3 regions of the Actinopolymorpha sp. B11F2 genome follow, and region 1 is predicted to be linked to each of the others. Evidence: riboswitches for the same ligand, from Rfam matches in the RefSeq annotation. Region 1 holds a riboswitch; each other region holds the start of a gene.
The links. A riboswitch is a leader RNA that binds a small molecule or an ion and turns the genes downstream of it on or off. The one in region 1 is predicted to bind thiamine pyrophosphate.
Positions count from the first base shown of each region.

Region 2: it holds a riboswitch for thiamine pyrophosphate, as region 1 does, so the genes downstream of both, thiE (thiamine phosphate synthase) here and ABN034_RS01765 (ECF transporter S component) in region 1, are expected to answer to the same signal.
Region 3: it holds a riboswitch for thiamine pyrophosphate, as region 1 does, so the genes downstream of both, thiM (hydroxyethylthiazole kinase) here and ABN034_RS01765 (ECF transporter S component) in region 1, are expected to answer to the same signal.

Region 1 is NZ_JBEFTX010000001.1:380,245-390,570, forward strand. Features, by position in the region: gene ABN034_RS01755 (GH92 family glycosyl hydrolase) at 1-2,664, shown strand, start outside; gene ABN034_RS01760 (TIGR03085 family metal-binding protein) at 2,661-3,296, shown strand; TPP riboswitch at 3,391-3,509, shown strand; gene ABN034_RS01765 (ECF transporter S component) at 3,657-4,286, shown strand; gene ABN034_RS01770 (ABC transporter ATP-binding protein) at 4,283-5,848, shown strand; gene ABN034_RS01775 (energy-coupling factor transporter transmembrane component T family protein) at 5,845-6,651, shown strand; gene ABN034_RS01780 (DUF397 domain-containing protein) at 6,663-6,929, opposite strand; gene ABN034_RS01785 (helix-turn-helix domain-containing protein) at 6,950-7,906, opposite strand; gene ABN034_RS01790 (hypothetical protein) at 8,407-9,141, shown strand; gene ABN034_RS01795 (ArnT family glycosyltransferase) at 9,221-10,326, shown strand, end outside.
Region 2 is NZ_JBEFTX010000006.1:329,211-339,536, reverse strand. Features, by position in the region: gene ABN034_RS14405 (RHS repeat-associated core domain-containing protein) at 84-1,604, shown strand; gene ABN034_RS14400 (thiamine phosphate synthase) at 1,986-2,603, opposite strand; gene ABN034_RS14395 (thiazole synthase) at 2,648-3,427, opposite strand; gene thiS (sulfur carrier protein ThiS) at 3,429-3,629, opposite strand; gene thiO (glycine oxidase ThiO) at 3,629-4,738, opposite strand; gene thiE (thiamine phosphate synthase) at 4,735-5,379, opposite strand; TPP riboswitch at 5,376-5,486, opposite strand; gene ABN034_RS14375 (IclR family transcriptional regulator) at 5,564-6,340, opposite strand; gene ABN034_RS14370 (NUDIX domain-containing protein) at 6,450-6,926, shown strand; gene ABN034_RS14365 (zinc-binding dehydrogenase) at 7,000-7,911, shown strand; gene ABN034_RS14360 (MFS transporter) at 8,053-9,594, opposite strand; gene ABN034_RS14355 (hypothetical protein) at 9,649-9,945, opposite strand; gene ABN034_RS14350 (hypothetical protein) at 10,029-10,151, opposite strand; gene ABN034_RS14345 (GbsR/MarR family transcriptional regulator) at 10,242-10,326, shown strand, end outside.
Region 3 is NZ_JBEFTX010000004.1:216,070-226,395, forward strand. Features, by position in the region: gene ABN034_RS09870 (cysteine desulfurase family protein) at 1-164, opposite strand, end outside; gene ABN034_RS09875 (TenA family protein) at 347-1,048, opposite strand; gene thiD (bifunctional hydroxymethylpyrimidine kinase/phosphomethylpyrimidine kinase) at 1,032-1,904, opposite strand; gene thiE (thiamine phosphate synthase) at 1,901-2,551, opposite strand; gene thiM (hydroxyethylthiazole kinase) at 2,564-3,376, opposite strand; TPP riboswitch at 3,367-3,465, opposite strand; gene ABN034_RS09895 (electron transfer flavoprotein subunit alpha/FixB family protein) at 3,513-4,484, opposite strand; gene ABN034_RS09900 (electron transfer flavoprotein subunit beta/FixA family protein) at 4,552-5,343, opposite strand; gene ABN034_RS09905 (sugar phosphate isomerase/epimerase family protein) at 5,712-6,605, opposite strand; gene ABN034_RS09910 (extracellular solute-binding protein) at 7,001-8,245, shown strand; gene ABN034_RS09915 (ABC transporter ATP-binding protein) at 8,316-9,608, shown strand; gene ABN034_RS09920 (ABC transporter permease) at 9,605-10,326, shown strand, end outside.

The sequences.
Region 1 (10,326 bases):
GTGCCGCACGGCTTCAACTTCTGGACGCCGGTGACCAACGCCGGATCCCTCACCTGGGTGTACGAATACCACCGCGCGAACAACGCCGACAACCGGCCGGAGCTGCAGGCGTTCGCACTGAGCCACCAGACGAGTCCGTGGATGGGCGACCGGCAGACGTTCCAGGTGATGCCGTCAAGCGCCGAGGGTGAGCCAGACGGTGACCGCTCCGCGCGGGCGCTCGCGTTCGGGCACGACGCCGAGATCGCCCGACCCCACTACTACGCGGTGACGTTCGACAACGGCATCAGGACCGAGATCGCGCCGGCCGACCATGCGGCGATGTTCCGGTTCACCTTTCCGGGCGACACGTCGACGCTGCTCTTCGACAACGTGAACGCCGACGCCGGCCTGATGGTGCACCCCGAGCGCAACGTGGTCACCGGATTCACCGACGTACGCAGCCGGCTCTCCAACGGCGCGACCCGGATGTTCGTCGTGGCGGCGTTCGACCAGCCGGTCGTGGCGGGTGGCGGGCCGACCGGCACCGGTGAGCGCCGCGACGCCAGCGGCTACGTGCGTTTCGACACGTCCACCGACCGGACGGTCACCATGCGGATCGCGACCTCGCTCATCAGCCTCGAACAGGCCGAACGCAACCTCGCGCTGGAGCTCGGCCCGGACGAGACGTTCGAGGGCGTCCGCGAGCGTGCACAGCGACAGTGGGACGAGAAGCTCGCCGTCATCGAGGTGGAAGGCGCCAGCGAGGACCAGCTGGTGACGCTCTACTCGAACCTGTACCGGCTCTTCCTCTATCCCAACTCCGCGTACGAGAACATCGGGACGGCGGCCGAACCGGTCTACGCCCACGCGGTCCAGTCCTCGGTCACCACGCCACCGAGCACGCCGACCTCCACCGGCGCCCGGGTCGTGCCCGGGAAGGTCCATGTGAACAACGGGTTCTGGGACACCTACCGCACCACCTGGCCGGCGTACGCCCTCCTCACGCCGGGTCTGGCGGGCGAGCTGGTCGACGGTTTCCTGCAGCAGTACCGCGACGGCGGCTGGATCTCGCGCTGGTCCTCGCCCGGCTACGCCGATCTGATGGTCGGGACGAGCTCCGACGTGGCGTTCGCGGACGCGTTCGTCAAGGGCGTCACGGGTTTCGACGTCGAGGCGGCCTACGACGCCGCGCTGAAGAACGCCACCGTGCGCCCGCCGAACGACCATGTGGGCCGGAAGGGCATCGACAGCTCCCGCTTCCTCGGCTACACCGCCGACGAGTCGACCCACGAGGCGATGTCGTGGGCGATGGACGGCTACATCAACGACTTCGGCATCGCGATGATGGCCGGGAAGCTGGCCGAACGCTGCGAAGGCGACGATCCGCGCCGGGACCGCTACCTGGCCGAGCAGGCGTACTTCTCCCGGCGGGCCCGAGGGTACGTCCACCTCTTCGATCCGGTGGTGGGCTTCTTCCAGGGCAGGCACGGCGACGGCCGGCGGCGGTTGTCGCCTGAGGAGTTCGACCCACGGATCTGGGGCTTCGACTACACCGAGACCAACGCGTGGAACATGGCCTTCCACGTCCCACACGACGGGGAGGGTCTGGCGAGTCTCTACGGGGGAAGGGAGAAGCTGGCGGCCAAGCTCGACGAGTTCTTCGCGACACCGGAGACCGGAGCCGCGGAGTTCAAGGGGTCGTACTCCCAGGTCATCCACGAGATGACCGAGGCGCGGGACGTACGCATGGGGATGTACGGCCACAGCAACCAGCCGGCCCATCACATCGCGTACATGTACCTCTTCGCCGGGCAGCCGTGGAAGACGCAGGAGAAGGTGCGCGACGTCCTCGCCAGGCTCTATCTCGGCAGCGAGATCGGCCAGGGCTACCCGGGCGACGAGGACAACGGCGAGATGTCGGCCTGGCAGGTGTTCAGCGCCCTCGGCCTCTACCCCCTGCAGGTGGGCAGGCCGGCGTATGCCATCGGCTCGCCGCTCTTCACCAGGGCCACCATCCATCTCGAGAATGGCCGCCGCGTGGTCGTCAGTGCACCCGGCAACGGCCCGGACACTCCCTACGTACAGTCGTTGACCGTCAATGGTGAGGCGTACGACGCGACGACGCTCCCCCACGACCTGCTCGCCGAGGGAGCGGTGCTGGAGTTCGTGATGGGCCCACGACCGTCCACGTGGGGCACGGATCCGCGCAGCGCGCCGCCGTCACTGACGACGACCGGCGCCCTGCCGCAACCCCTCGTTGACATCACGACTGCTGGCGAGGTCACCGCCGGCCCGGGGATCGTGGCGGCGCGGTTGTTCGACGACACGGCGAGTGTCGATGTCGGGTTCGACCGACCCGACGCCTGGGTGCAATGCGAGGTTGACAGCGCGACACAGGTCGAGCTCTACACCCTCACCTCGGCATCCGTGGGACGTGATCCGAGCGCGTGGGTGGTCAAGGGCTCGCGAGACGGTGTGCGGTGGGACGTGCTCGACACGCGTACGGACGAGGAGTTCCGGTGGCGCTCGCAGACCCGGGTGTTCGCCCTCGCACGCCCGGCGGCCTGCACGCACTACCGGTTCGAGTTCACCGGCGGCGACGGCAAGCCGTTCGTCCTTGCCCAGATCGAGCTCCTCGCCGAGCCGGCCAGGAGCGGATCGAACACTAGGATCGAGGCATGAGCGACCACGCCCGGACCGAACGCCAGGCGCTGGCCGACCTCCTCTTCGAGGTCGGTCCCGACGCCCCCACGCTGTGCGGTAGCTGGACGAGCAGCGATCTCGTGGCGCATCTCGTCATCCGGGAGAGCGACGTCGTGGCCGCGGCCGGCATGGTGATCGGCCCGCTGGCCCAGCGTACGAAGACGACGATGGACGCACTGGTGCGGCGACTCGGCTACACCGAGGTCGTCGACCGGTTCCGGAAGGGCCCACCTCGCTGGTCACCGATGCGGATCCATGGCATCGACGAGGCGGCCAACACGATGGAGTTCTACGTCCACCACGAGGACGTGCGCCGGGCCAGGCCGGACTGGGAGCAGCGCGAGTTGCCGGCCGACCTGGAGGAGGCACTGTGGCGCCGGGTCACCGGGCCGGGCCGGTTCCTGTTCCGCCGCTGTGCCGTCGGTCTACTCGTGGTCCGTCCCAACGGCTCCACCGTCCGCGTCCGCAACGGGGAGCCCACCGCCGTGCTCGCGGGAAAGCCGAGCGAGATCGCGCTCTACATGTGGGGACGCAAGGATGTCGCCCGGGTCGAGACCAGCGGACCTGACGCCGCCGTCGAGGCTCTCGCCCAGGCTCCGCTCGGTTTCTAGCAACGTGTCCTGACTGGTCGCGGGCGTCGTGCTAGCCTCCGGGTCAGGTCGCCGCATCGACGCGTCGACCCAGTGATGTAACCAGCGACAAAGCAGCAGACGACAGGGGAGCGCGGAAGCGCTGAGAGTGCGGGGCCACGCAAACTGGCACACCCGCAGACCCTCGAACCTGATCTGGGTAATTCCAGCGCAGGAAGTCGGTCTGTCCGGCCACGGCAACGTGACGTACGCACCTGACTCGCACCCCACGAGCAGGTGCGTTGTTGCGCCCGAACGGATCCGGCAGGACGCGGTCGCCCGTCATCTGCGTGAGCAGGCTCTGCGTGGGCAGGGTTCTGCACGAGCAGGGAGGGCAACGCCATGTCCCATGACTCCACCGAGACGCCGACCGGTCGCCTCGACTCCCCACCCACCACCCGCCTTCGCTGGCGGACGGTCGACATCATCGTGGCGGCCGTGCTCGCGGCCGCGTTCGGTGTGGTGTTCGCCGGGTGGAACGCACTGTGGGCCGCGACCGCTCCGGCGTTCACCTGGTTTCCGCCCGCCCAGGCGGTGCTCTACGGCATGTGGCTCGTTCCCGGTGTGCTCGGCGGCCTGGTCATCCGCAAGCCCGGTGCGTCTGTGTTCACCGAACTCGTCGCCGCCACCGTCTCGGTGTTCTTCGGCGCGCCCGCCCCGCTGATGATCGTGGTGTACGGGCTGGTGCAAGGTCTGGGCGCGGAGCTGGGATTCGCGGCGCTGCGCTACCGGTCCTGGCGGCTGCCGGCCGCGTTGGTCGCAGGTCTGACGGCCGGACTGGTACCAGCCGTCCTCGACAACGTCCTCTACAACGCCGCGTGGGCAGCGGCGTGGATGCTCGCCTACGGCGTCCTGGTCGTGGCCAGCACCGTCGCCCTGGCCGGAGTGGGTAGCTATGTGCTCGTGCGCGCGCTGGCCAGCACCGGTGTCCTCGCACCGTTCGCCGCGGGGCGCGAGCAGTCCACGACATGACACCGGCGCACCCAGCGGCCCTGGGCGTCCGCGCCCGCGCCTGGGGCTACCGCCATGCCGGTCGGCAGGCGTGGGCCGTCCGCGGGCTCGACCTCACCGTCGAGCCCGGGGAACGGATCCTGCTCGCGGGCGCGTCCGGCGCGGGCAAGAGCACACTTCTCACGGCCCTTGCCGGCCTCCTCGACCCCGAACAGGCAGGCGAGGTCGAGGGCGCCCTCACCGTCGGCGGGGCTCCGCCGAGGGAGGTACGGGAGCGGGTCGGCATCGCGTTCCAGGATCCGGAGAGCCAGCTGGTCATGGCCCGGGCCGGCGACGACGTGGCGTTCGGGTTGGAGAACCGCGGAGTGCCGACACCCGCGATCTGGCCGCGGGTCGAGGAGGCGCTGAAACTCACCGGGTTCCCGTACGACCGGGACCAGCCCACCGGTCAGCTGTCCGGTGGCGAGAAACAGCGCCTGGTCCTCGCCGGCGTCATGGCGCTCGCTCCCGCCCTCCTGCTGCTCGACGAACCCACGGCGAACCTCGACCCGGACGGCGCCGCCCTCGTGCGTACGGCGGTCGAACGGGTCGTCGCGGCTCGCGGCAGCACCCTGATCGTCGTCGACCACCGGGTGGACGACTGGCTGCCGCTCGTCTCCCGGGTGGTGGTCCTGCGCGCCGGCGGCGGCGTCCTCGCCGACGGTGAACCGGCGCAGGTCTTCGCCACCCAGGGCGAGAGGCTGGCCGCCGCAGGGGTGTGGGTTCCAGGGCACCGGCCACCTCGGCGGCCCTCACCCGAACCCGCCACCGAACCGCTGCTGGCAGCGGAGGGGCTGACCCACACCTATCCCGCCGCCAGCCGGCCCGCGCTGGTCGACGCGAACGTACGGCTCCACGCCGGCGAGGCACTGGCGCTCACCGGTACCAACGGGTCCGGCAAGTCCACCCTCGCGATGCTGCTCGCCGGGCTGCTGCCTCCGTCGGCGGGCCACATCCGTGCCATGCCGTCGTTGTACGTCCGGGCCGGGCTAGACCCCCGGTGGACGGCTGCCCGACGTCGGCTGTTCCGGCGGCAGGGCGGCGAATCACCGCTGCACACCTGGCGGGCGACGGAGCTCGTCCGCGCGATGGGCACCGTCTTCCAGGATCCCGAGCACCAGTTCCTCACCTCAACCGTCCGCGCCGAGCTGGCGCTCGGTCCTCGGCTCATCGGTTGCTCCCCCCGCGAGGTGACGTCGCGCGTCGACGACCTGCTGGACCGCCTGCGGCTCGCGCATCTCGCCGGCGCCAACCCGTTCACCCTCTCCGGTGGAGAGAAGCGACGCCTCTCCGTCGCCACCGCTCTCGCGACCGGGCCGGCGGCACTGGTGCTCGACGAGCCGACGTTCGGACAGGACAGGAGCACCTGGCTCGAACTGCTCGACCTGCTGGCGAACCTGCGCGACGAAGGACATGCGGTGACCTTCGTGAGCCACGACGCGGACTTTGTAGCGGCCTTCGCCGACCGCACGCTCGAGATGCGGGCGGGACGGCTTGTCCACGAGAGCGACCAGCGGATGGCAGCGAAGCGAGAACGCGCATGAGTGTGCTGGCGGAGCCGATCGTCGCCAACCCGAAGGCCCTGCTCGGACGCCTCAACCCCGTCACCAAACTGGCGGCGGCCACCATCGTCATGGTCGGCCTGCTCTTCACCGGTGACGCCGTGACACCTGCGCTCGTGCTCGCCGCCGAACTCGCCGCGGTCTCGGCGGCCGGTGTCAGGTGGCGGGTCTTCCTGCGAAGGCTCTGGCTGCTGGCCCTCCTGACCGGTGGGCTCGCGGCCTCGACTCTGCTGTTCACCGACCGCCAGGGTGGGGCTCCCCTACTGGACGCCGGGCCGTTCCTGGTGACCACCGAGAGTGCGCTCGCGGCCCTCGCGATCAGCCTCCGGATCCTGGCGATCGCTCTGCCGGGAGTCGTGGTGTTCGCCTCCACCGATCCGACGGAGCTCGCCGACGCGCTCGTCCAGCACCTGCGTACACCGCCACGCTTCACGTTCGGCGCCCTTGCCGCGTGGCGACTCGTGCCCGTCCTGGGCGACGAGTGGCGCACCCTGATGCTGGCCCGGCGCGCGCGTGGGATCGACCCCGGCCGAGCACCGCTACGCAGGGTCCGGCTCTTCGCCTCCGGGGTCTTCGCTCTCCTCGTCTGCGCGATCAGGCGGGCGATCCGGTTGGCGACGGCGATGGAGTCGCGCGGGTTCACGGGCGAGCACGGTCGAACGCTTGCCCGACCACAACCCCTCCGCGCAGCCGACGGCGTGTTCTTCCTCGCGACGGTCGCGGTGATGGTCGGCGCGACGGCGTTCAGCCTCGGCCTGGGAACCTGGCGGTTCCTGTTCTGGTGACGGGCTGCTGATCAGGCGGTCTCGAAATCGCCGGCCCGCACACCCGCGACAAACGCCTGCCACGAGCCAACGCTGAACGCGAGAATCGGTCCGCCACGGTCCTTCGAATCGCGAATGGCGATCTGCGGACCGAGCCCGGCGACCTCGACACAGTTGGAACCGTTACCGCTGTAACTACTGGCCCGCCACGCAGCGACCTCGACACAGTTGGAACCGTTACCGCTGTAACTGCTCGTCCGCCACGCCAGGCGCAACGGGTCCGGTGTGCAAACCCGCATGGTCAATCCCCTCGTCGGATTCAACTTCTGATGATCTTGTCGGCCGCCTGCGCGAGATAGTCCACCGAATCCATTGGGCTGAGAGCCATCGCACGCAAGTGGTCAAAAGCCAGGCTATACCGGTAGATCTCGACATCTCGCTCGACATATCGATTAGCCGTCATAGTTTCGACATAGACGGCATCGGGCTCAGATGGCTGAGGAAATTCCAGGATCGCGAATGTCCCGCTCGTCGCCGGATGCGCTCCGGCGGAGGTCGGTAGGACCTGCAGGGTGATGTTGTCCTGTGCGGCGAAGGCGCGGAGCCGGTCGTACTGCTCGGCCATCACCTTCGGCGAACCCACCAGCCAGGAGAGCGCAGGCTCGGCGAGGACGGTCCAGAACCGAGGCGGATTCTCCTCCCGGGTGAGCAGCCCTTGCCGTGTCATGCGTACTTCCACCCGGCGGTCGATCTCGGCTGGCGAGGACAGCCCCATCGATGCGGCATGGATGATCTCGCGGGCGTAGTCCTCGGTCTGCATCAGCCCGTGGACGAGGTGTGCGTCGTAGCAGCGCATCCCTGCCAACTGCGCCTCGACCTCGATGTAGTCGGCGTAGTCGCTGGGCACGAACTCCGCGTAGGCGTCCCACCAGCCCTTCGTCCGCGCGGTGCGGGTCTTGCTGAGGATCGCCGTCCGGCGCTCACCCTCGACGCCGTACGAATCGAGCAGGTGGCCCAGGTCCTTGGCGCTGATGCCGACGACGGCGGTCTCGATCCGGCTGATCTTGGCGACGGACCAGCCGAGCCGGGCGCCGACATCCTCGAGAGTGAGTTGGGCGCGCTCACGAAGGAGGCGCAGCTCGGCCGCCAGTCGCCGGCGCTGGATGGTGGGGGACTTCGTTCCGGAGCGTGGGGCGTACATCCGTTTCTTCCGGTTCTGGTGGGGAATGTGGCCGTAGGTGACGCCAGGTCGATTTCGCGCACCCTGGCACATCATCGGCGATGATCGTTTGGCCCGGGTAGTGAACGACACAAGTGCAAATTTGCGCATTCGTGGTGTACGCGCACTACCACAGGATTACCGTCGGTGCAGAAGCAGTGCCGCAGCGCCATCACCTCGACGGGGAGGTTCGTAGCGATGGCAACGACGACACCCACGGTCACCTGGAAAAGGGGCCCAGGGAAGAGGGGCACGCGGAAACCAGCGGGAACACCGGCGTCGCACGCCGATGTCTGGTTCCTGGCGGCAGGCGCACGCCCATCCGGAGCTGTCGAAGACGAACTCGACCGCCGGGCACGCGAGCTGGCGACGATCCATCGGCCCCAACGTGACGCACTCAGCTGGCGCCGCCGATGGAGGCTCGTTCCCTGGCCCACCCTGGAGCGTTCGCACTGTGTCTTCTGCGGACGGCAGTGGCTCTGCCCGCCGGCCGCGTGGGCGCATGGACGGCTGTCCACGCTCGGCAACCTCAGCCGCGAGATCTGCGAGGAGAGCCCATGACGCCATCCTCGCTGACCCTGAAGATCGGCCCGGGTGACACCGCGCCGGACGCGGGCAACCTCGGCGCCACCTACGACCAGGTCATCGCGACCGTCCCGGTCCGCGACGTGCCTTATCCCTGGGTTCAGCTCGTCCGCCCGGGCGGCGAACTGGTGGTGACGTGGCACAACCCGTTCGCGGGAGCGGCCATTGCACGGTTGAGCGTCGCCGCCGACGGGCGGGCGGCCGGAAACTTCGTCGAACTCGCCGACGTCGCCTGCGAGGACGAACCCGCACCAGTGATCGCCGAGGCCGAGAACGCGGTCCCGTGGTATCGCACGACCACGCCACTCGATCCCGACACCGTGTGGTCCGACCCGGCCGCGCTCTTCGCCCTGGGTGTTCGACTCCCCCGGCTGCGGTCGGTCGGTCAGAGGACGGGCCCGCAACGCCTACCCAGGGCGGACCAGGCGCAGAAGGACATGACTCCGTGCCCGGACGGGACCGAGGCCGAGTCCCGGCGGTGGGTCTACGACGGGACCTCCTGCGCCTGCGCCGTCCGCGGTCCGTCCGGGGAGATCCAGGTCGAGCAACACGGCCCGCGCCTGCTGTGGCGGGAGATCGAGGCCGCCTACAAGTGGTGGCTGGACCACGACCAACCGGCGTTCGACTCGTTCGGCCTCAGCGTGACGTCCTTCGGCCAGTTCGCCTGGCTCGGGCACCGCTGCTCCGGCCGGATCTGGCGGCTCTGAGGAGGACCGACGCCCGACGAGTGCCATCGGCACACGGGCACCGTTCCCGTACGCACCATCGTGAGGTTCGAGCAATCCCATGACGCCCGAGGTGAGCGCGCCCTCGTCCGCTCCGACACGCACCCTCCCACCGCAGGATCACGTCGACCAGCAGCTCCGACCGCACCCCGGAGTCACGACGGTCCTGGTCGGGATCCTGCTCGCCCTCGGGGTGGCCGCCATCGCGGTGCTCTACCGGCTGTCGCCGTATCCGTCGGACCAGCTCAACTACTTCGACGCCGCGCGCGAGTTTCCTCACCGGTCGAGCACCGGCGGTGGTGAGCACCAACTCCTGCGCATCGGCCTGATCGTCCCGTTGCGCCTGGCGCAGATGCTGTTCGGCTACTCGCAGGGGGCGTACCTGCTCGTCCCGACGCTCGCGGCGATCGGGCTCGCGGTCGCCGTCTACGCCCTCGGTGTCCTGCTCTTCAACCGCACGGTGGGCTTCGCGGCGGCGGTCCTCACCGTAGGCAACAGCATCGTCTTCACCGACCTCACCGCACCGCTACCGGACCTCCTGGCGACCGCCCTGCTGTGTAGTGCGGTGGCGCTCACCCTCGCGATCAGACAAGGGCGCCACGTCGTCACCGCGAGCGCACGCCGGCAGGCCGGCGCCCTCGTCATGGTGGGCATCCTGCTCGGCTGGAGCTACCTCACCCGTGAGTACATCGTCTTCTGCTGGCCGCTCGTTCCCTTCCTGCTCTGGAAGCGGCTGCCGTACCGACGGCTGCTGTGGATCGTGGCTCCCCTCACGGCCATCGGACTCGTGGAGCTCGGCCTCAACGCCGCCGCCTCGGGTGATGCGCTCGCCCGGCTGCACGCCTCGGCCTCGCACGGCCAGTCGCCGACGAGTACCAGCTTCATCGGGCACAGCCGGCAGTGGTACCTCTCCCGGCCCGCCGCGATTCTCGGTGGTACGCCGGAAGGAACCTGGCTCAAGGCGGCGCTCCTCGCGACAGTGGCTGCGCCCCTGATCTCCCGCAGGCTCGCGTTCCTCGCCGGCTGGGCGGCGATTTTCGCGCTGCCCCTGATCGCGTTGGGCGGGTTCCTCGACCCCGACCACCCGATGCTGCGGATCACCAAGGAGCGGTACTGGATTCCTCTGATGCCGGCGGTCTGCCTCTGCGCGGTCGCGGGTGTCTGGCT
Region 2 (10,326 bases), on a different contig from region 1:
AGGGCGTCGCTTCTCGATCTCCGCAGGTGGACCGTGACTCGGCCTCCGCTTGATCGTTAGCAAGTCCGTCCGATTTGTGTGACTTGGCTGATTACGGGGGAGTGTCGCGATGCCTGCTGGGCCGGGACAACCGCCCGAACGGCGGTGACCGCACCAACGGTGAAGACCGGAGCGGTGGCGGCGACACCGGTGAGGGCGACGACGACGGTGACGACGGCTTGGGTGGCGTGGTCGGGGGCGTGCTGGGTGGTGTTCTCGGCAGCTCGGCACTTGTTCCGAAGACGAGTTCCACTACTGCAGCCGCGGCCCCGGGGCCCGAGGCGACCGGCCCGAAGAACCCCCTGCGCTACGCCGGCGCCTATCAGGACACCACCACCGGCGAGGGCAACTACTACCTACAGGCACGCAACTACAACCCAGGGACCGGTCGGTTCACCGCCACCGATCCGATGGCAAGCAGTCGGCTCGCCATCTCCTCGTACGTGTACGCCGACAACAACCCGCTCGTGCACACCGATCCCACCGGCACCATGGTGGCACCAGACCCCGGGGGCGTGGGTCCCAGCACGACCACCGAGCCCGACCCGGGGCCGAGCCCGGAGGAGACGAAGAACCAGGGGCCGAGCCCGGAAGAGTTGGCCAAGGCACAGCAGATCCAGAGCAAGAGCGTGCTCGACGTCGTGCTGGAGGCAGGTGGCCAGATCCTCATGGAGGTCCTCGGCATCAACGACCTCCTCAAGTGCCTCAACGGCGACCTCGGCGCCTGCGTGTCAACAGTCATCGGGGCACTGCCCTGGGGCAAGATCTTCAAGGCCAAGAAGATCGCCGAAGCCATCTTCCGTGCCGGCAAGGCCGTCATCACCTTCTTCAAAGAAGTCAAGTGGGCCCGCGCCATCATCAGCGGTGCAGAGGACGCGGCCAAAGCAGCCAAGGCTGCCGCCGCCCGTGCGGCCAAGGCGGCGGCCCAACGGGCTGCCGCCGCCAGGGCCGCGGCTCAACGAGCGGCCAAGGCGGCGGCAGAAAAGGCGGCGGCTCGTGCGAAGGCCCTCAGATCCAAAGCCAAGAAGACCGGCGGAAGTCGCACCGACGACGCACCACGGCGTGGTCCCGACAACGCCGGCGGCAACAGCTCGGCCCCATCGTGCCCGGTATCGGTTCCGAAGCGGAACAGCTTCGTGGCCAGTACCACGATCCTGCTCGCCGACGGCACCCGCAAGCCGATCGAGAAGGTCCAGCCTGGTGACACCGTAGTCGCCACCGACACCACATCAGGAAGGACCGAGAAACGCCAGGTCACACACACCATCCGGACCGACGACGACAAGGGCATCGTCGACCTCACCGTCCGCACGAAGGACGGCCGGCACACCATCACCACCACCGAACACCACCCCTTCTGGTCAACGACCAACAACCACTGGGTGGACGCCGGTGACCTCGAGCCGGGCGACCGACTCCGCACATCCGGCGGTGGGTACGCTCAGATAGGCGCGGTACGGGAAGGAGGCGAGCGCCAGCTCGAGAATCTCGAACACGTCGCGTCCCTGCTGCGCGGTGAGGTACCCCACCTTCGAAGGCCCGACGGCTCTCACACCAACTGGTGAGGCGGCAGTCCGCAACAGTGAACTGGGTCCCGGAGCACCTGCCAAGCCGACCAGGCACGGCAAGCCAGCTGAACAGCCATGGTTCCACCAACGAGCCTCGGTGACGCCACTGATCTTGTGCAGGTCGGACCACGTCGCTCCGTCATCATTCGATCCTCGGAAGACCGTGCCGCCTGGGTCACCCCAACCGAGGTTGCCGAAGATCTCCTCATCGAAGTAGCCGATCCAGATGTCTCCGTGGTCGTCGAACAGCACGTGTTGGATGCCATCACGAGCCGTCGGCGGCGATGACGACCCGACAGGTGGCATCCGTACCACATCGCCATTGCAGCCTCCTGCCTGGTCACCGCCTGCTACGTCGGGACAACGGGTCCCTCGAGTTCACGTCTCCGCCCCCTCCTGCAACCGGCGGAATGTCTCGACGGGGTTGTGGCTGCGCATCACCCCGCCCATCACGGCGACGCCGTGCGCGCCCGCGCGACGCATGGCGCGGACGTTGTCCGGTGTCACACCACCGAGGGCGAACACCGGGATGCCCAAGGCCACATCGGTGAGGCGGCGAACGCCGTCCGCGCCAAGGGGCGGTCCGTAGCCGGGCTTGGATTCGGTGGCAGCAACCGGTGAGACGGTCAGGTATGCGGCACCGTCGATGGCAGCGCGGCGTACCTCATCGCTGGCGTGGCAGGAGCGCCCGTAAAACCGCGCTGGTGCGACATCACGCGGCGACTGGGCCGAGGAGAGGTGGACTCCGTCAGCGCCTGGCAGCCAGCGGCGGGCCGAGATAACCATGACGTCGTGGTCGCGGATGCGGCGGTTGATCTCGTGGGCCAGTGCGACGCGCGCAGCCTCGGCGAGGTCGAGCTCGCGGAGAATCAGGGCCTTGAGCCCTGCCTCTGCACACCTCCCGACCGTGTCGACAAGGTCGGCTCCAGGCGGCAACTGCGTGCGGTCCGTAAGCAGCAGGATGCGTGGGAGCCCAGACTCCAGGCCGGACCTCACCTCAGGTTCAGAGCCAGGCCCTCGGCGGGGCTGCACAGACTTCGTCATACGGCCACCCGTCCGGCCATGGGGGAGGAAGGGCGGGCGGTGGTCAGCCGTGGGATTCGCCCAGCGGCTCGTGCCAGGTACCCAGCCTCCACACCGAGGCGGATCGCCTCGGCCATCCCGACCGGGTCGTCCGCGCGGGTGATCGCGGTCGCCGCCATAACCGCGTCACAGCCGAGTTCCATCGCCTGGGCGGCGTCGCTTGCGGTGCCCACTCCGGCGTCGAGCACCACGGGGACCGCAACTGCCGCGCGCACTGCTTCGATGGCGTGGGGGTTCTGGATGCCCGAGCCGGATCCGATCGGCGAACCGAGCGGCATCACCGCGGCACAGCCGACATCGACGAGTCGCTGGGACAAAACCGCGTCGTCGGTGGTGTACGGCAAGACCGTGAAGCCTTGTCCTACAAGGGTTTCGGCGGCGTCGAGGAGCTCCACCACGTCCGGCATCAACGTCCGCTCGTCACCGATCACCTCGAGTTTCACCCAGTCAGTACCCAGCGCCTCGCGGGCGAGGTTGGCGGTGAGGACGGCCTCGCGGGCGCTGAGGCAGCCGGCGGTGTTCGGCAGGATGCGCGCGCCGGTCTCCTGCAGTGACGGAGCGATGCTCTCGAGCAGTGAACCCTCGCCGGTGTGGGAAGTGCGCCGCATCGACACCGTCACGAAGCCCGGGCGGGCGGTACGGATGACCTCGATGATCGTGCGGATGTTCGTCAGACCACCGGTGCCGACCCAGAGCCGGGAGGAGATCTCGACGTCGCTAATGGTGAGAGACGCCACGTCAGCCTCCCTGCCGGGCGGTGACGATCTCGACGCTGTCGCCGGATCGCAGGCCGGTCTGCTGCCAGGTGCTGGCGCGTACGACCTGGCTGTTGACCGCGACGGCGACGCTCTTCGGATCCGGCAGTCGCTCGAGCACCAGATCGGCGACGGTCGCGCCGGTAGGTACCTGTGCCGGTTCGCCATTGACAGTGATGTCCATCAGTTCCTCCTATCAAATCGGCCGGGGGAGAAGGGGTCGGCCGAAGACGTCGGGCACGATCCACCGCGGGACTCGATGTGCTCACGCAGGATGCGGGCGGTGATGGGAGCGAGGAGTATGCCGCTGCGGTAGTGGCCCGCCGCGAGGTAGAGGCCGTCGATGCCGCCCGGGCCGAGCAGTGGACCGTTGTCCGGGGTGCCGGGACGATTCCGCGCGACGACATCGAGGATTTCCGCGCGGTCCAGGCTGGGGACGAGCGTGCGAGCCGCGTCGAGCAGCCGGCCGATCCCGCCGATGGTTGGAACCGGCTCGCCGCCGTGTTCCTCGCTGGTGGCGCCGATGACCACCTCACCGCCGGCCCGGGGGACAACGTACACCGGTTCGCCGTGCACGATGGCCCGCACGGTGCGGGTCAGGCCCTCGCCGGACGACAGGTGGGCGCGGAGAATCTCGCCGCGGACGGGTCTCACGTATCGCCGCTGTGGCACCTGGTCGGGCAGGGCGTAGCCAGTGGCGACGAGCACGGCGTCGGCCGAAATGGTGCGGCCGTCGTCGGTCAGGACACCGTCCACCGAGGCGGAGGCGGTCGACGGCGTGGCTCGGCAGCGTTGGATGCGACGGTCCAGCAGCGCGAGCAGTGCCGCGGCGACCTTGCGCGGGTTCACGCTGTGGTCGTCGGGAAGCGAGGCTCCGCCACCGGCCCGGGCCGACAGCGTCGGCTCGCACTGCCGCAGCTCGCGCCGGCTCAGCTCCTCGAACGCGATGCCATGCTTGGCAAGCACGTCGAGTGTCCGGCGTACCACCTGTAGGTCATCGTGGTCCTGGCCGACCAGGAGTGTGCCGTGGCGGCGATAGTCGACATCGTGTCCCGACGTGGCCTCCAGCCAGGCGGCGTACTCCGGCCACAGCCGCGCGCTCTCCACGCCCAGGCGTAGGAGGTCCTCGTCACCGTGCCACGCCTCCCCGGCAGGGGACAGCATCCCGGCCGCGGCGTGCGTCGCACCGGATGCCGGCGCGGGGTCGAAGAGGCGCACGTCGTGACCGGCCCGCATCAGCTCGGCGGCGCAGGCGAGGCCGATGATCCCCCCGCCGATGACCGCGACCTTCATCGAGCGAGGGCGGTCGTGGCCTCCTCGTCTCCGGTACGCCATCGATGGGTACGAATGGCCGCAGCGATCTCGGCGGCTGCGGCTCCGGGGTCATCGGCCTGCGCGAGCGCGGCGATGACGGCGACGCCGTACGCACCGGCCCGCATCACCTCGGGTACCCGGTCGAGAGTGATGCCGGAGATCGCGATTGCGGGCAGGACCTTCGCCACGTCGGCAAGGGTGTGCAGCCCGATCGGGTCGGGAAGCCCCTGCTTGCTCGTGGTGAGGTAGATGGGGCCGACACCGACGTAGTCCGCGCCCTCGGCCTTCACCTGGCGCGCATGTTCGGCGTGGCGGCAGGTGCCGCCCACGAGGAATCCGGCGGGTGCGAGGCGGCGGGCGTGCCAGACCGGCAGGTCGTCGAGACCGACGTGCACACCGTCGGCTCCCGCGGCAAGCGCAACGTCAAGCCGGTCGTTGACGATCACCTTCGCCCGGTCGGCAACCCGGGCGACAACCTCGGCGGTCAGGTCCAGCAGCTCGCGGTCAGTGAGATTCTTCGCGCGAACCTGAATCGCATCGACACCGGCATCAACGACAGCTTCGATCGGCTGACCATTGAGGGTCGCAGAGTTGGTGATGCAGTGGAAACGGGGCAGCACGGGCGCTCCTCACTTCCTTCGCCGGAATTACCCGGATCAGGTTCAACGGTCGGAGCGGCGTCAGCTCCCTCTCAGCCCGCTGCCAGCGAGCACCCGCGTGGAGGTATGACCTTAGCAGGCCACGCGCGTCACCATTGTGCGAATGACACAACTCTTCACGACGGCGTTGGGGGCCTAACCTGACCTACCGGGTGACCGCGTGATCTATGGCTGTGGTGGCGAGTTTGCGGCTGATCGCGGAGGCGGCCGCGCGGACGGCGGGTGCGATGGTCGGTGTGGAAATGTGGTCCGTGCTGCCCGACAAGCTGAGTGCTGCGACGACCTGTTGGCGGTGCGTGATGCCGGCGGCGACCGAACGGGTGCCGATGGCGAACTCCTCGTTGTCGACGGCGAAAAGCTGCTTGCGGATGGTGGCGAGTTCGCGCCGCAACGCGGCCTCGCCCGTCAGCGAGTTCCGTGTGCGGCTGACCAAACCGTGCTCGCACATCACCTTCTCCAGCAGGTCTGGCACTGCGAAGGCGAGCAGCAGCTTGCCCGATCCTGTGCAGGTCAAGGGCTGCCGACCACCGACCCGGGTGTCGAGCCGGACGCTGCGACGTCCGGAGATCTTCTGCAGGTAGACAACGTCGGTGCCGTCGAGAATGGCGAGCTGCACGGTTGCATGGGTGATCTCGTACAGGTCCTGCATGTAGGGGAGGGCTGCGTCCCGGAGGCCGAGGCCTCGATGTTCGGCGCGTGACCCGAGTTCGAAGAGTCGAAGGCCGAGAGCGACTCCATCATCGATCGGCTGCAGCAGGCGTGTGGTGACCAGATCGGCGACGATGCGGTTCGCGGTCGCCTTCGGCAGCCTGGTGCGCTCGATGATGCGGGTGCGGGTAACCACCGGCCCGTCGGATCCGACGGTTTCCAGGATCGACAGTACCTTCTCCAGCATGGATCGCGGGCTCGCAGCGTGACTCATTCAATGAGCCTATGTCTTCCACGGAACGGCCGCTGAGCTTAGCGTTCGGCAGATAATCACGACGACCGACCTGCCGAGCGTCCGGACGATCTGCCAATCCTGGAACGAGATGTCGTCCGGATACTCCGTCCTCGACGCGGACGACAAGGTCCTGCTGCTGAAGACAACTGAATCCACCGACCCGATTGTCGGCACCGTCTGGGAACTTCCCGGCGGAGGCATCGAAGCGGGCGGGGGTTGGGCCGATGCCGCCGGTCGCGAGCTGCACGACGAGACCGGCCTCACCACCGACGCAACCCACCTGAGTGAGCCGGCCTGGCAGCGAACAGCCACCTACCGCTACCGCGGTCACCGACGCCTGCAGCACGAACGAGTAGTAATGGTTCGCCTTCCAGAACGCCAGCCCCAGGTCAGCGGACGCAATCGGACCGACGACGAGCGGAACGACTGCATCGGATCGCGGTGGTGGCCGATCGAGGAGATCGTCAACAGCTCGGAACGGTTCTATCCCGGCCGCCTGCCGAGTCTGCTGCCCCGGGTCCTCAGCGGCCAGCCCGTCACCGAGCCGTTCGAACGCTGGCCCTGAAGCCGCGCTGTCACGAACCGCGCCCCGATCCCTGTCGCATCTACATCCGAACCGCTTGTGAGAAAGGTCAGCCATGCGTTCTCTTGTCGTCGACCATTCCGTACCCGGACACATCCGCCTCGGCGAGGCACCGGAACCGGAGCCGGGCCCGGCTCAGGTTCTGATCGACGTGAAGACGGCGTCGCTCAACTGTGGTGAGCTGGCTTATGCGCGCGGCGCTGCCGAGGAGGGCACCGTGCTGGGCTGGGACACGGCCGGCGTCGTACGTCGTGGCGCTGGTGACGGCTCCGGGCCGGCCGTCGGCACGCGGGTGGTCGGCTTCGCTGGGTCGGGCGGCTGGGCGGAGCGACGGGCGCTGGACAGCGCCGATGTCGCGGTCGTTCCCGACGATGTGGAGCTCGGTGCTGCGGTGACCTTGCCGGTGGCGGGCGGTACGGCGCTGCGGGCCCTACGACGGCTCGGCTTCGTCGCGGGCGAGCGCGTCCTGGTGACCGGTGCGTCGGGGGGAGTCGGGCGGTTCGCCGTGCAGATCGCGGCGCTTGCGGGCGCCCACGTGATCGCTAGCGTGGGCAGTCCCGAACGCGGCGAGGGCCTGGCCGAGCTCGGCGCGGCGGAGGTGGTCGTCGGCCTCGATGCGATCGACGAACCGTTGTTCGGCGTGATCGACAACGTGGGCGGGCCGCAGCTGGTGCAGGCGTTCGGGCTCCTGGGCGAGGGCGGCTCGATCCAGTCGATCGGCGGCACCTCGGGTGAGCCGGCGGTCTTTGCCCCGTACGGCACTGTGGGGTTGTACCGGAAGATCGAGGCGTTCGACAACACGCTCGGCGACATGGGGCGGCACCTGGCGCCCCTCCTGCGCTGGCTCGCCGCCGGGAAGCTTGACCCGCAGATTGGCTGGCGCGGCGACTGGAGCCGCGCGGGCGAGGCGGTCGAGCTACTGATCGGCCGCAAGCTACCAGGCAAGGCAGTGCTCGAGATCGCGTAGGGCTGCCCGGCGCCCTGGAACTCAAGGCCATCTGCTGCGGGCCCCAGTCGCCGTCGGCTCGAAGGAGGTCACGCAGCTAGGCTTGCTGCCGCAGTCGTCGATCGCGCCGGACCACATCACGGTGGCCGACCTGGTGGCGTGCTACGAAGACAGACCCATGGAGTCGGGCCGTTGCTGACATGTCTCGGCTGTATCACAGGTCATACCCGCGCTTGGTCCGCACGCAAGGTGTCTGCCGGAGAGAGCAGCTGCTTCGCGCGAATCCTTCTGTGATCGTGGATACCGCGCGATCGCGTAGACCAGAGTCGCAGCGATCCCGCCGGCTATCGCCAAAGCGGCGGATCTGCTCCCGCTGGCCGTCGCCACGCGAAGGGCCTCTCCGCTGAGCCCTGCGTGCCCGTTGTTGGCCAGGAGTACCAAGAAGGCGAGGCCAACAACCGCGCCCAGCCCGGAGCCGGTGGAGACGATCGCCGAGGCAACGCCCTGCCGGCTCGGCTCGACTCCGATCGCCGCGATGATGAACATCGCGGTGAACATCGCGCCATCGCCGATGCTGACCAGAATCAGTCCGAGGGCGAGGTCCGCGTAGGACGCGTTGGCCGTCATGGCAAGACCGAGCACGGTTGCGCCAAGCAGCCCGACGCCGAGTGCGCAGACAACGACATTCTTCAGACCTATCCGCGTCGAGATCAGCCCCGCGAGTGCGGACGCGGCGGCGACGACAACCGTGGGGACAACAAAGCCGAGGCCGGTCTGCAAGGCGTTGTATCCGAGGACGTTCTGGAGGTAGATCGACAGGAAGTACAGCAGCGACCCAAATGTCGCTGTGAACATGAACGCAACAACGACTGCGAGGCGTACGAATCGATTCTGCAGCAATACGCGCGACACCAGAGGATCGCGGGACCGCAACTCGATCCTTGTGAATGTCCAGGCCAGCACCACGCCCAGGAGTGCCGGCCCGACGACCATCACCGACGTCCAGCCAAGCACAGGACCTTGTATCAGGGACCATACGACCAGCGTCACCGAGACTGTCACGGTCAGTGCACCGGCCAAGTCGAAGCTACGCGTGCGATCGACCGGTGAATCCTTGGGCACGACGACAAAAGCCGCCGCAAGCGCGCCAACTGCCAATGGAACGTTGATGAAGAAGACCGAGGACCACCCGAGGCTGCGAGTGAGGATACCGCCCAGGAGAACGCCTATCACCAGTCCGGCCGCACCTGATGCACCCCAGATGCTGAGGGCACGATTGCGTGCCCGTCCCTCGCGATAGGTCGTGTTGATCACGGCTAGAGTTGCCGGAAATACCATGGCACCTCCGATTCCCTGCACGACCCTGGCTGAGAGCTGTACCGCAGGTGTGGTGGCGATGCCTCCAGCGAAGGAGGCGATGGCGTAAAGGGTCAGGCCGATGGCCAGCATTCGACGTCTCCCCAGCAGATCCGCCGCTCGGCCACCAAGAAGCAGAAAGCCGGCGGATGCGATGGCGTACGCTGAAATGACCGACTGCAGAGTTTGGGCGGAGTACCCAAGAGCGCGACCGATGTCTGGGAGCGCGACAACGACGATGTACTGATCCAGCGACACGATCAGCATCGCGAAGGACACCAATATCAGACGCCGGGTTTTCCGATCGTGGTTTCGGCGAGCCGTACGCTTGCTGGTGTTGGTCGTCACATGGGTCTCCGTTTCTTCACGTCTGAGCGATGACACGCAGGGCACCCCGAAGGTTCAGGCGGCGGAGGCGACCGCCGCCTCCCGGGGGAAGAAGGGGAGTTCGATGTAGACCCTGTCGGCGAGGCGGCATTCGACGCCCAGGGCGGCCCGCAGGTGCTCGACGCCGATCGGCTCGAGGATCCTGCTGAGTTCCACCTGGGCCAGGTCCGGCTCCGGCTCGTACAGGCGCGGCCGCAGCACCAGGTGCTCGTTCGGCGCGATGAGCGTGATCCGCAGGTCGGCGTCTCCGCGTACCAGCGCCGCTCCCGCCGCGCTCCACACACCCGCGAAACCGCCTCCGATGATCACCACGTGTCCCATCGTGTTTGTCCTCTCCTGAGCCTCGCCCCCCCCCCCGGAATCGGAGGGTTCGGCAGGGAGACAAGATGGCGGGTTCAGATGTGACCGATACGAGCGAGCTTCTCGGGATTGGCCAGTCTCCTGTACTCCGTGATCCGCCCGTCGACGATCTCCACGGTGTCCAGCCAGACCAACTCGCCACGACGGTAGGTCGCCAAGGCCGGGGAGGCGCTCTGATGCTGTCCGGCTCGTGAGATAGTTTCAAAAACTATTGAAACTTCTGAGTAGCACCGGTTTTGCTTGCTCGCATGGGCGAGTTGCAGGAGTACGTCGAGGAGATCGGGCTCTACTTCGCCGGCGTCGGGTTGCCGCGCATGCCGGGCCGGGTGCTCG
Region 3 (10,326 bases), on a different contig from region 1:
TCGCGCGACTCCTCGACGACCCGCCGGGCCGCGCGGCCGGACGCGTGCAGGGACGACGCGTTGCCCAGCCGCGGGAGCTGGGCAGCCATCGCCGCGACGGCCTCGGGCAGCATCGGCGTCGTCGCGGCGTGGTCGAGGTAGACAGGGGAAGGCGTGGCATCCATCGCCCTCCAGAGTAATAACCGTCTCCGGTACGTGGGCGGCGAGCACGACGTTCGCGACTAGAGCCTCTCTGAGCTCCCGACGATGCACGGCAGGTACCAACGAAGCACGTCGAACTTGCCGCGTGTCGTTGGGGAATGATCACGTAAACGTGATCATTCCCCGGCGCCCGCGGCTCGCGGTGCTAGGAGGGCCAGGTCTCCCGGCGCCAGGCGGCGTCCCAGAACATCCACTCGAAGGTCGTCGCCCGGGCGAAGGCCGCGTGCATCCGGCGCAGGGTCGGCTCGCCGGCGCCGGCCGCCACCCGGTCGGCGATCGCCCGTGCCGTCGAGGTCGCGGCTGTGAACGACTCGTCCGCGTACATCCCGATCCAGTCGGCGTACGGATGCCCCTGCAACGCCCCAGCCCGCTCCAGCAGCCGCGTACCGACGTCGGAGTAGATCCAGAAGCACGGCAGCAGCGCGGCCACCAGCTCCGGGTAACCCTGGGTGTGCGCGACGCCCAGCAGGTACGACGTGTACGCCAGACAGGTCGGGCTCGCCGGGTGCCGGGCGATGTCGCCGACGTGGCGGCGGTGCAGGTCACGCTCGACAAGGATCGAGTCCCTGGCCGAGCCGGCGAAGAACGCCAGGTCGTCGACCGTCTCCGCCATGACCGCCGCCGTGGCCAGCGCCCGTGCGTAGTCCTCGAGGTAGTGCGCGTCCTGAGCGAGGTAGTAGACGAACCGGTCGCGGTCCAGCGAGCCGTCCCCCAGCCCGCGAACGAACGGCAGCGCGTCGATCGCCTCGCGGGTCACGGCGCTCGCGGTCCACGCCGCGGCACTGAACGTCGTACTGCCCGTCGTACTGTGCGCCGGGTCGGGAGCGGTATCAGGAGGCGGCGTCACGGTTCCCCCACCAGTGGTAGAAGTGGTGCACGGGTCCGTTACCGGTACCCACAGCGAGCGTGTCGGCCGCGGCGATCGCCTCCGTGAGGTAGGCCTTGGCGGCTCCGATCGCCTCCGGCCAGCCCGGACGCTGGGGTCGCAGCGCCGCGATCGCCGACGACAGCGTGCAGCCGGTGCCGTGCGTGTGCCTGGTCCTGATCCGTGGGGCGTTGAACAGGCGGGTGCGTTCGGCGTCGACGTACACGTCGGTGGACTCGTCGGAATCCAGCCGGTGGCCACCCTTGAGCAGCACCCTCCGCGCGCCCATGCGCCGCAGGTCCCGTGCCTGCTCTTCCGCTTCGTCCACGCTCTGTGCAGGCGGGCGGGCCAGCAGCGTGGCCGCCTCGGGGATGTTGGGGGTCACGAGGTCGACCAGCGGCAGCAACCGGTCGCGCAGATCGGCGACAGCGTCGGGTTCCAGCAACCGGTCGCCGCTTGCCGCCACCATCACCGGGTCGAGAACGATGCACGGCGGTCGAAGCCGGACGAGAGCGTCCGCGACGGTACGGATCACCGCGGCGTTCGCCAGCATGCCGATCTTCACCGCGTCGACGGAGACGTCGGCGAACAGCGTGTCGAGCTGCTCGGCGATGAACGCGGTAGGGATCACCTGGATACCGGTCACGCCCCGGGTGTTCTGTGCGGTGAGGGCGACCAGCACGGCCGTGCCGTAGGCACCGAGTGCCGAGAACGTCTTGAGGTCGGCCTGGATCCCGGCACCACCGGAAGGATCGCTCGTCGCGATCGTCAACGCGACCGGGGGTGGCGTAGTCCCTGGCTGCTCCGGGTCGGGCGTTGTCCGCAACGCCGGTGTCATCGAACCTCCTTCACGGCAAGGCAGTTTCGCAGGGCTCGGGCCGCCGCGGCCGGGTCCGGCCTCCCGCAGATCGCGCTGACGACAGCGATGCCGTCCACCCCGGTCGCCCGGACAGCGGCAGCGTTGTCGGTGTCGATCCCGCCGATCGCGACGACCGGCAAGGATGCTCCGCGGACGACCTCTGCCAGCGTGTCGAGGCCCATCGGAGCAGCGGCGTCGCCCTTGGTACGTTGCGGAAGGACCGGTCCGGCACCGAGGTAGTCGACGGCGCCCGCCGCCAGCTCACGCACCGCGGCGAGCTGATCCGGCCGCTGGATCGACAAGCCCACAAAGGCGTCTGGACCAAGGAGCGCCCGCGCGACCTCGACCGGAAGGTCCTCCTGCCCGACATGGACTCCGTCAGCACCCGCCGCTGCCGCAACGTCCGCGCGATCGTTGACGATCAGCGGGACGCCCGTCTCAGAGAGGGTTTCGCGCAGGCGACGGGCTAGGGCCACGAGCGCGCGGGCGTTCGCGTGGGTGTCGCGCAGCTGGACAGCCGTCACGCCACCAGTCACCGCGGCCAGCACGGTGTCAACCACACCTTGCGTACCGCCACACAACCTCGTGTCGGTGACGAGATAGAGCGAGAGGTCCAGGTGGCGCAACGGGATCACCTGTCAACGCAGCCTTGCGCCGGTACGGATACGGTCGCCGTCGACGGTGGCCAACTCGTCGATCAAACCCACCGCGAACGAACCAGGCTTGTCTGCCCGCGCCACCGCGTCCTCGGCCGCCAGCGTCAGGAACACGGTAGCCGTCACGGTGGCGAGAAGAGGATCGTCGACGACTGCGAGAAACCCTGCCGCCAGCGCGCCGAGCACACAGCCGACGCCAGTGACCTTCGTCATCAGGGGATGGCCGTTCTCGACACGGACGGTCCGCTCGCCGTCGGTGATCAGGTCGACAGCCCCACTCACGGCGACCGTCGCGCCGAACCTGCCGGCGATCGCGGTGGCCGCCGCGGCCGCGTCGTCCGGTCCGGCACTCGCGTCGACCCCCCGACCGCCGAGCTCTCCGGTGAGTGCGAGGACCTCCGAGGCATTTCCACGTACGACCGCAGGGGGATACAGCTCCGTCAACTCCGCGGCCAGGGCCGCCCGCCAGGGCAACGCACCCGCGGCCACCGGGTCGAGTACCCAGCGACCGCCGGCGTCACCCACCGCGACCACGGCGGCCCGCATACCGTCGGCGGATGCCGCCGTGACGGTCCCGATGTTGACGAGGACTCCGCCGGCCGCTCGGGCGAGCACGTCGGCGTCCTCCACCGCGTCAGCCATCGCCGGTGCCGCCCCTGCGGCGAGCAGGGCGTTGGCGGTGAATCCGGCCACGACAACGTTGGTGAGACAGTGCACAAGTGGAGTCCGGACGCGCAACCGCTCGAGCGCGTCGGCCATGTCGTCAGCTTTCACAGCAGCATCGGCTGCGGGCATCGCGACGTCCCTTCGCCAGCATGATCTGGATCAGGTTCCACGGGTGTGTTCTCAGCCCGAACGATCTACGGGCACCCCGCGTCACTGCCTTCGACCGTACCCGCTCGGCGGCGGGTATGCGACCCAGGTGTGCCGGTCAGCTGCCCTTGCGTTCGGTGATCTCCTGCGTCGCCTGGGGCAGGACCGTGTGCAGGTCACCGACGACACCGAAGTCGGCCATCTCGAAGATCGGCGCCTCGGCGTCCTTGTTGACGGCCACGATCGTCCGCGAGGTCTGCATGCCCGCCCGGTGCTGGATGGCGCCGGAGATGCCGGCCGCGACGTACAGCTGCGGCGACACTGTCTTGCCGGTCTGCCCCACCTGGTAGGCGTGTGGGTACCAACCGGAGTCGACCGCGGCCCGCGACGCCCCGACAGCGGCACCGAGCGCGTCGGCGAGTGCCTCGACGACGGCGAAGTTCTCCGCCGACCCGACGCCACGGCCGCCGGACACGACGATGGCCGCCTCGGTGAGGTCGGGGCGGCCGGTCTGGGTGCGTGCCGTGCGTTCGACGACCCGGGCCGTCTTCGCCTGGTCCGACACGGCGACGTCCAGCTTCTCCTCCACCGGTTGCGCAGGAGCCTGCTCCGGGGTGGCGGCGTTGGGCTTGACCGTGATGATCGGCGTGCCGCGGGTGACCTTCGCCTCGACGGTGTAGTTGCCGGCGAACACCGACTGGGTGGTGACCGGCCCGCCGCCGTTCTCGCCGGCTACCACGTCGACCGCGTCGGTGAGTACGCCGGCGTCGAGCTTGATCGCGAGCCGTCCCGCGATCTCCTTGCCCTCGGCGCTGGAGGTCAGCAGGATCGCGGCGGGCGTCGCGCGCTCCGCCACCAGGGCGAGGGCCTCCGCCTTGGGTGCCACGAGGTAGTCGGTCAGCTCGGGGTCTTCTGCGAGGTAGACCTTCTGGGCGCCGAAGCTCGCCAGGGTGTCCTTTGCGCGTTCGTACCCGCTGCCGATGAACACCGCGGCGGGATCGCCGAGGCGGCGGGCGATCGTCAGCAGTTCGGTGGTCGTCTTGCGGACGGCGCCGTCACTGTGGTCGACGAGGACGAGGATCTCTGCCATGCCGGAAGCCTTCCCCTATCTCTTTCCGCGCGCGTGCTTCAGACGAATCTCTTTCCGCGCGTGTGCTTCAGACGAACTTCTGCTCGGCCAGGAAGCCGACGAGTGCCCGACCGCCGTCGCCGTCGTCGGTGACGACCGTGCCCTGCTGACGTGGTGGGCGTTGTGTGTACGACGCGACCGCCGTCCTCGCCGCGCCCAACCCGACCTCCCCGGGGTCGACGCCGACGTCGGAGAGACTCCAGGTCTGCACCGGCTTCTTCTTCGCCGCCATGATCCCCTTGAACGACGGGTAACGGGGTTCGTTGGCCTGGTCGGTGACGGAGACGACCGCCGGCAGGGACGCCTCGACGATCTCGGTGGCGGTCTCGCCGTCCCGGCGGATCCGTACGCCGCCCTCCCCCACCTCGACGCTCGCGGCGAAAGTCACCTGCGGCAGGTCGAGGCGCTCGGCGAGCATCGCGGGAACGACCGACATGCCGCCGTCGGTCGAGGCCATGCCGCACAGAACGAGGTCGACAGGACCCTCCTCGCCGATCTTCGCCAGCGCCTTCGCGAGCACCAGGGACGTGGCCACCGCGTCTGAACCGTGCACCGCGTCGTCGGCGACGTGGACGCCGGCGTCCACGCCCATCTGCAGGGCCTTCTTCACCGCGGCGGCGGCGTCGGGCGGGCCGACCGCAAGGGCGGTGACCTCGGCGTCACCGGCCTCGGCGAGCGTCAACGCCGCCTCGATCGCGTGCTCGTCGAGTTCGGAGAGCAGGCCGGGCACGTTCACCCGGTCGACGGTGTTGTCGCCAGGGTCGAAGGTGCGGTCCGCTGTGGCGTCGGGGACGTACTTCACACAGACGACGATCTTCATGCTCCGGTCCGGCTCCTCACTCGCTCCGGGCGCGCTTACGCGGCTGAACGAACACCCCGCGAGTCGCGGGCGCTCGCGTGGCTACCAGCCTGCCAGGCTCGCCGCACCTGGCGAACGCACTCGAGCGAACACCTTGGACCCGAACCCGACCATCGAGACGTTACCCGTCAGTAGCTTAGTCGGCAACCGACGTGCCGCGGGGACGCGTGGGGGCCTCGGCGCGGTGCAAATGACCACGCTGAGCAGGCGTCCGCACCCTCACGAGGCGTCGGCACCTGTCCCGGGTGCCACACACCTGCTCAGCGTGGTCATTTGCCGCCCCCGGCGGACGCCGGGAGCACTTCGGGCGACGAGGAGCCGGGCGAGGCTCAGAGGACGGCGGAGAGGGAGTCCGCCGTCTTCGCCACGACATCGCGGACCGGCAGCGCCCGAAGCTCCGCGTTGAACGGCTCGACCTTGATCGGCCCGGCATAACCGATGTCGCGCAGCGCACCGACGAAACCCGCCAGGTCGATGACACCGGTCGCTCCCGGGAGGGTCCGCTGGCCGTCGATCTGCTCGTCGCGTTCACGGCCGACCGGCGCGTCGTTGAGGTCGACGGCGACCACCTGGTCAGCGGTCAGTCCGCGCAGGTCGTCGGCCGTCTCGCCAGCGGTGTACCAGTGGAAGGTGTCCAGGATGACGCCGACGTTCGAACTTCCCACCGCCGCCAGCAGCTCGCGCGCCTCGGCGAGGGTGTGGACGAACGGGTAGAGCTCGGTCGACCAGAAGGTCTTCGGCCCGACGTACTCCAGCCCGAACCTGATCCCCGCACCGCTCAGGATCTCGTCGACGAGGCCCACCCGCTCGACGTGCCGGGCGAAGTTGCGCTGGTACGTCACCGCGTCGCTCATCGGCCGGATCCACGTACCCGCGCGCTCGACGCCTGCCGCCGCCAGCGTCGCCGCGTACGCCGGAAGACCCGACAGCTGCTCCGCGAACTTCGCCGCTTCACCGGTGAGGTCGACCGGCACGCCACCGGATCCCCAACGCAGACCCGCGCTCTCCAGGCGTTCGCCCACCTTCGACAGCTCGGCTTCGGGCTGTTCCCCGAGGTAGCGGGCGTCCGGGTCGACCGCGCCGAAACCGAACTCGCCGGCGAGCTCCACCGCCGCTTCGAAGCCCGGGCTGATACCGAGCGCACCGGGGTTGAGGCTGGTGAAGAACGCGTCGCCGGTCGGTGTGCCCGGTGTGGTGGAAGTGGTGGCACTGGTACCGCCCACAGGCGTACCCCTCTCGTCGTCGCTACGAGGACTGTCGCCGCTGCCGCCATGGAAGGAGCGACCTCTCAAGTCTCGTCCACACAACACCGTCGAGTCGTGGGGCAGTCCGCCGGCTCTGGGCCGAAACAGGACCGTTCCGGTGTGGATTGCGCCGGTTCGTCCGGGGACTATGCTCTTTCACCCACAGCGGGGCAGCGAGGTCGTGTCTGGCCTTGCCCCGCGTGTCGGTCCGGGGGTCATACCGGGGGTGGTCGCGACTCCACGTGTCCGGTTGGTACGAAAAGTGGGGTCTTGACCGTCGAACGCCCGCTGTGGTCGTCTTCGGGAAACCCGTTTCCCATGGACCTCGTGTCGCTCGTCACCGCAATGCTCGCCGGCGAAGGAGAGACGCTGCCATGAAGGCTGCCATCGTGAGTGGTGCAGTTCGGTACGTCGCCGCTGGGCTGGGCGCGGCTCTCGTGCTCATCGCCTGTGGTGCACCCGAGCCACCACCAGGAGCGGGCTTCAGCAGTATGACGGGAGGCAGGGAGGTCGAGGTTCCCGCGAAGCCGGCCCAGCCGGTCACGCTGAACATCCTCGACGTCGCCGGCGACCTGCAGTTCACCCAACCGATGATCGACGAGTTCGTCGAGGAGAACCCGGACATCGTGAGCCGGGTGACCTACTCCAAGTCGCCCGCGCCCGAGCTCACCGGCAAGATCAGGGCCCAGCAGGACGCCGGGCGGGTCAACATCGATCTCGTCCTCACCGGCAACGACGGCCTGGCGGCCGGGATCTCCCAGGAACTCTGGATGCCACTGGTGCCCAAACACCAGATGCGGCTGACACACATGAACGACTATCTCCCCGCGGCGAGCAAGATGCAGTGGCTGGCCCAGGGCTACGGCGCCGTCGTGATGTACGACCCGTCCGGCCCGCTCCTGGAGTACAACCCGGAGAAGGTCCCCAGTCCGCCCACGAACGCCGACGCACTGCTGGCGTGGGCGAAGGAACACCCGGGGCGGATGATGTACGCCCGACCCGCCAACTCCGGTCCGGGCCGGACGCTTCTGATGGGGCTGCCCTACATCCTCGGCGACAAGGACCCGAAAGACCCGGTGAAGGGCTGGGACAGGACCTGGGCCTACCTGAAGGAACTCGACAAGTACATCGAGTACTACCCGTCCGGTACGACCGAGACGATGAAGAACCTCGGCAACGGCAGCGTCGACCTCATCGCGTCGACGACCGGGTGGGACATCAACCCGAGGGTGCTGGGCACGGTGCCCAAGGAAGTCGAGATCGCGGCGCTCGACGGCTTCCACTGGATCACCGACGCCCACTACGCGGTCGTACCCCACGGCGTGTCCGTGCAGAAACAGGCGGCGATCCTGCTCCTGCTCGACCACATGCTGAGCGTGGAGCAGCAGGCGAAGATCTACGACGACGGCACGTTCCTGTTCGGTGCGGCGGTCAAGGGCGTGACGCTCGACATGGCACCGCCGGCAAGCCGAAAGATCCTCGAGGAGTTCGGCCGCCCCGAATACGACCAACTCATCGACGACCACCCCACCGAGACACCGCTCGACGCCGACGCACTTGTCAAGGCGTTCGACAAGTGGGACCGCCTCATCGGCGGGTCGAAAGTCAAGGAGTCATGACAGCGCTACCCGCCAGCCGCCCGCGCTCCACTCCTCGCTTCGCTGCGATGCTCACGCGGGAGGCCGGCTCATGACATCAACCGACGCTCGGACCGACGGGTTCGAAGGACTGACCCTCGAACGCGTGTCGCGCCGGTTCGGTGACTACACCGCACTCCACCGGCTCAACCTCACCATCAAGGCAGGTGAGTTCATCGCCCTGCTCGGCCCGTCCGGGTGCGGCAAGTCGACGGCGCTGAACTGCCTGGCCGGTCTGTTGCCGCTTTCCGGCGGCCGGATCTGGCTCGACGCCGAACGCATCGACACCGTTCCTTCGGAGCGGCGCGGCTTCGGGATGGTGTTCCAGAACTACGCGTTGTTCCCGCACATGTCCGTACGCAAGAACATCGGCTTCGGCCTTGCCATGCGCAAGATTCCCGACGCGGAGATCAAGCGCCGGGTCAACGACGCCCTCGCGCTCGTACGTCTGGAGGAGCACGCGAACAAGCTGCCCGACCAGCTCTCCGGCGGCGAGCAGCAGCGGGTCGCGATCGCACGGGCGATCGTGCTCGAACCCGCGCTGGTGCTGATGGACGAGCCGTTGTCCAACCTCGATGCCCGGCTCCGGCTGGAGATGCGTACCGACATCCGCGGGCTCCACCAGTGGCTCGGGTTGACGACGATCTACGTTACGCACGACCAGGAGGAGGCGTTGTCGCTCGCCGACCGGCTGGTCGTTCTCCGCGAGGGGCGCACACAGCAGATCGGCACGCCGGAGCAGCTCTACAGCCAGCCCGCCAACCGTTACGTCGCCAACTTCATGGGTTACCGCAACGACTTCGAGCTGCGGGTCCACGCGATCGACGGGCGCGGCGGTGTCCTCGTGGCGGGGAACGGATGGGCCCTGCATGGCGCCGCACAGGCCCGGCTCACGGTCGGCGACCCGGTGGTCGCGATGGCACGGCCCGAGGACCTGGTGGTCGTCAGGCCAGGCGGCGATCCGCGTGGTCCTCAACCCGCGTGGGCAGCCCCACGGGCGCCGTCCCCCGAAGGCCGTCAGGGGCAGGGATCCTCGCCTGGGCATGAGGCCGGCCAGGGCCAGACCGGCGACGGTCCGACTTCTCCCCCGGGCGCACCCGGGGTGGAATCCCCGACCAACCAGTGGGGCGTCCACAACGGCATCGAGGTCCGCGTCGAGGTCTGCGAATACCAGGGACGCGAACTCGCCGTCGAAGGTCGCACACCGGACGGCACCCGGATCCACCTGCTGACCCCGCACCGGTTGGCGCCCGGCGACCGGGTTCAGGTGACGATCCGGCCGGAACGCATCCTGGTCTATCCGTCGGGGACCCGCGATGACACGCCCCGAGGACGCCACCGGTGACCCACGACGAGCAGCTGACGATCGATGTGGACGACGACACCGGCGGCAAGCCGGCCCTTCGCCACCGGCTGGCCGAGCACGGCATCGACCGGGTGCTGCTCCTGCTGATCCCCGCCGCGTTGTTCTTCGGTGTGCTGTTCGTCTACCCGTTCTTCTATGGCGTGGGACTGTCGTTCCAGCCGGAGACCGGCGGCAGGTTCGCCAACTTCGCGCGGTTCTGGGCAGACCGGCACCTGCGCGACACAGTTGCCACCACACTGTGGCTGGCCATCCCGGCGACGGCAGTCAACGTCCTCGCCTCCGTTCCGGTCGCGTACCGGCTGCGCGGTCGAGTCCGTGGGAAGAGGTCGCTCACCACGCTGCTCGTCGTGCCCGTCACCCTCGGCACGGTCCTCACCGCGGAAGGGCTGTTGACCTACCTCGGGCCGACGGGGTGGTTCAATCGCACGCTGCGCACGCTTGGCCTCATCGACGAACCCCTGCAGCTGATCCACAACTACTGGGGCGTGTTCTTCTCCCTCGTCATCACGGGTTTCCCGTTCGCCTTCCTGTTGACGCTCTCCTATCTCACCGGCATCGACCCGACGCTCGAACGCGCCGCCGCCACGCTCGGCGCCGGTCGCTGGCAACGCTTCCGCCACGTCACGCTGCCGCTGCTCGCGCCCGGGCTGGCGATCGTCTTCTGCCTCAACTTCGTTCTCGCGTTCTCGGTCTTCCC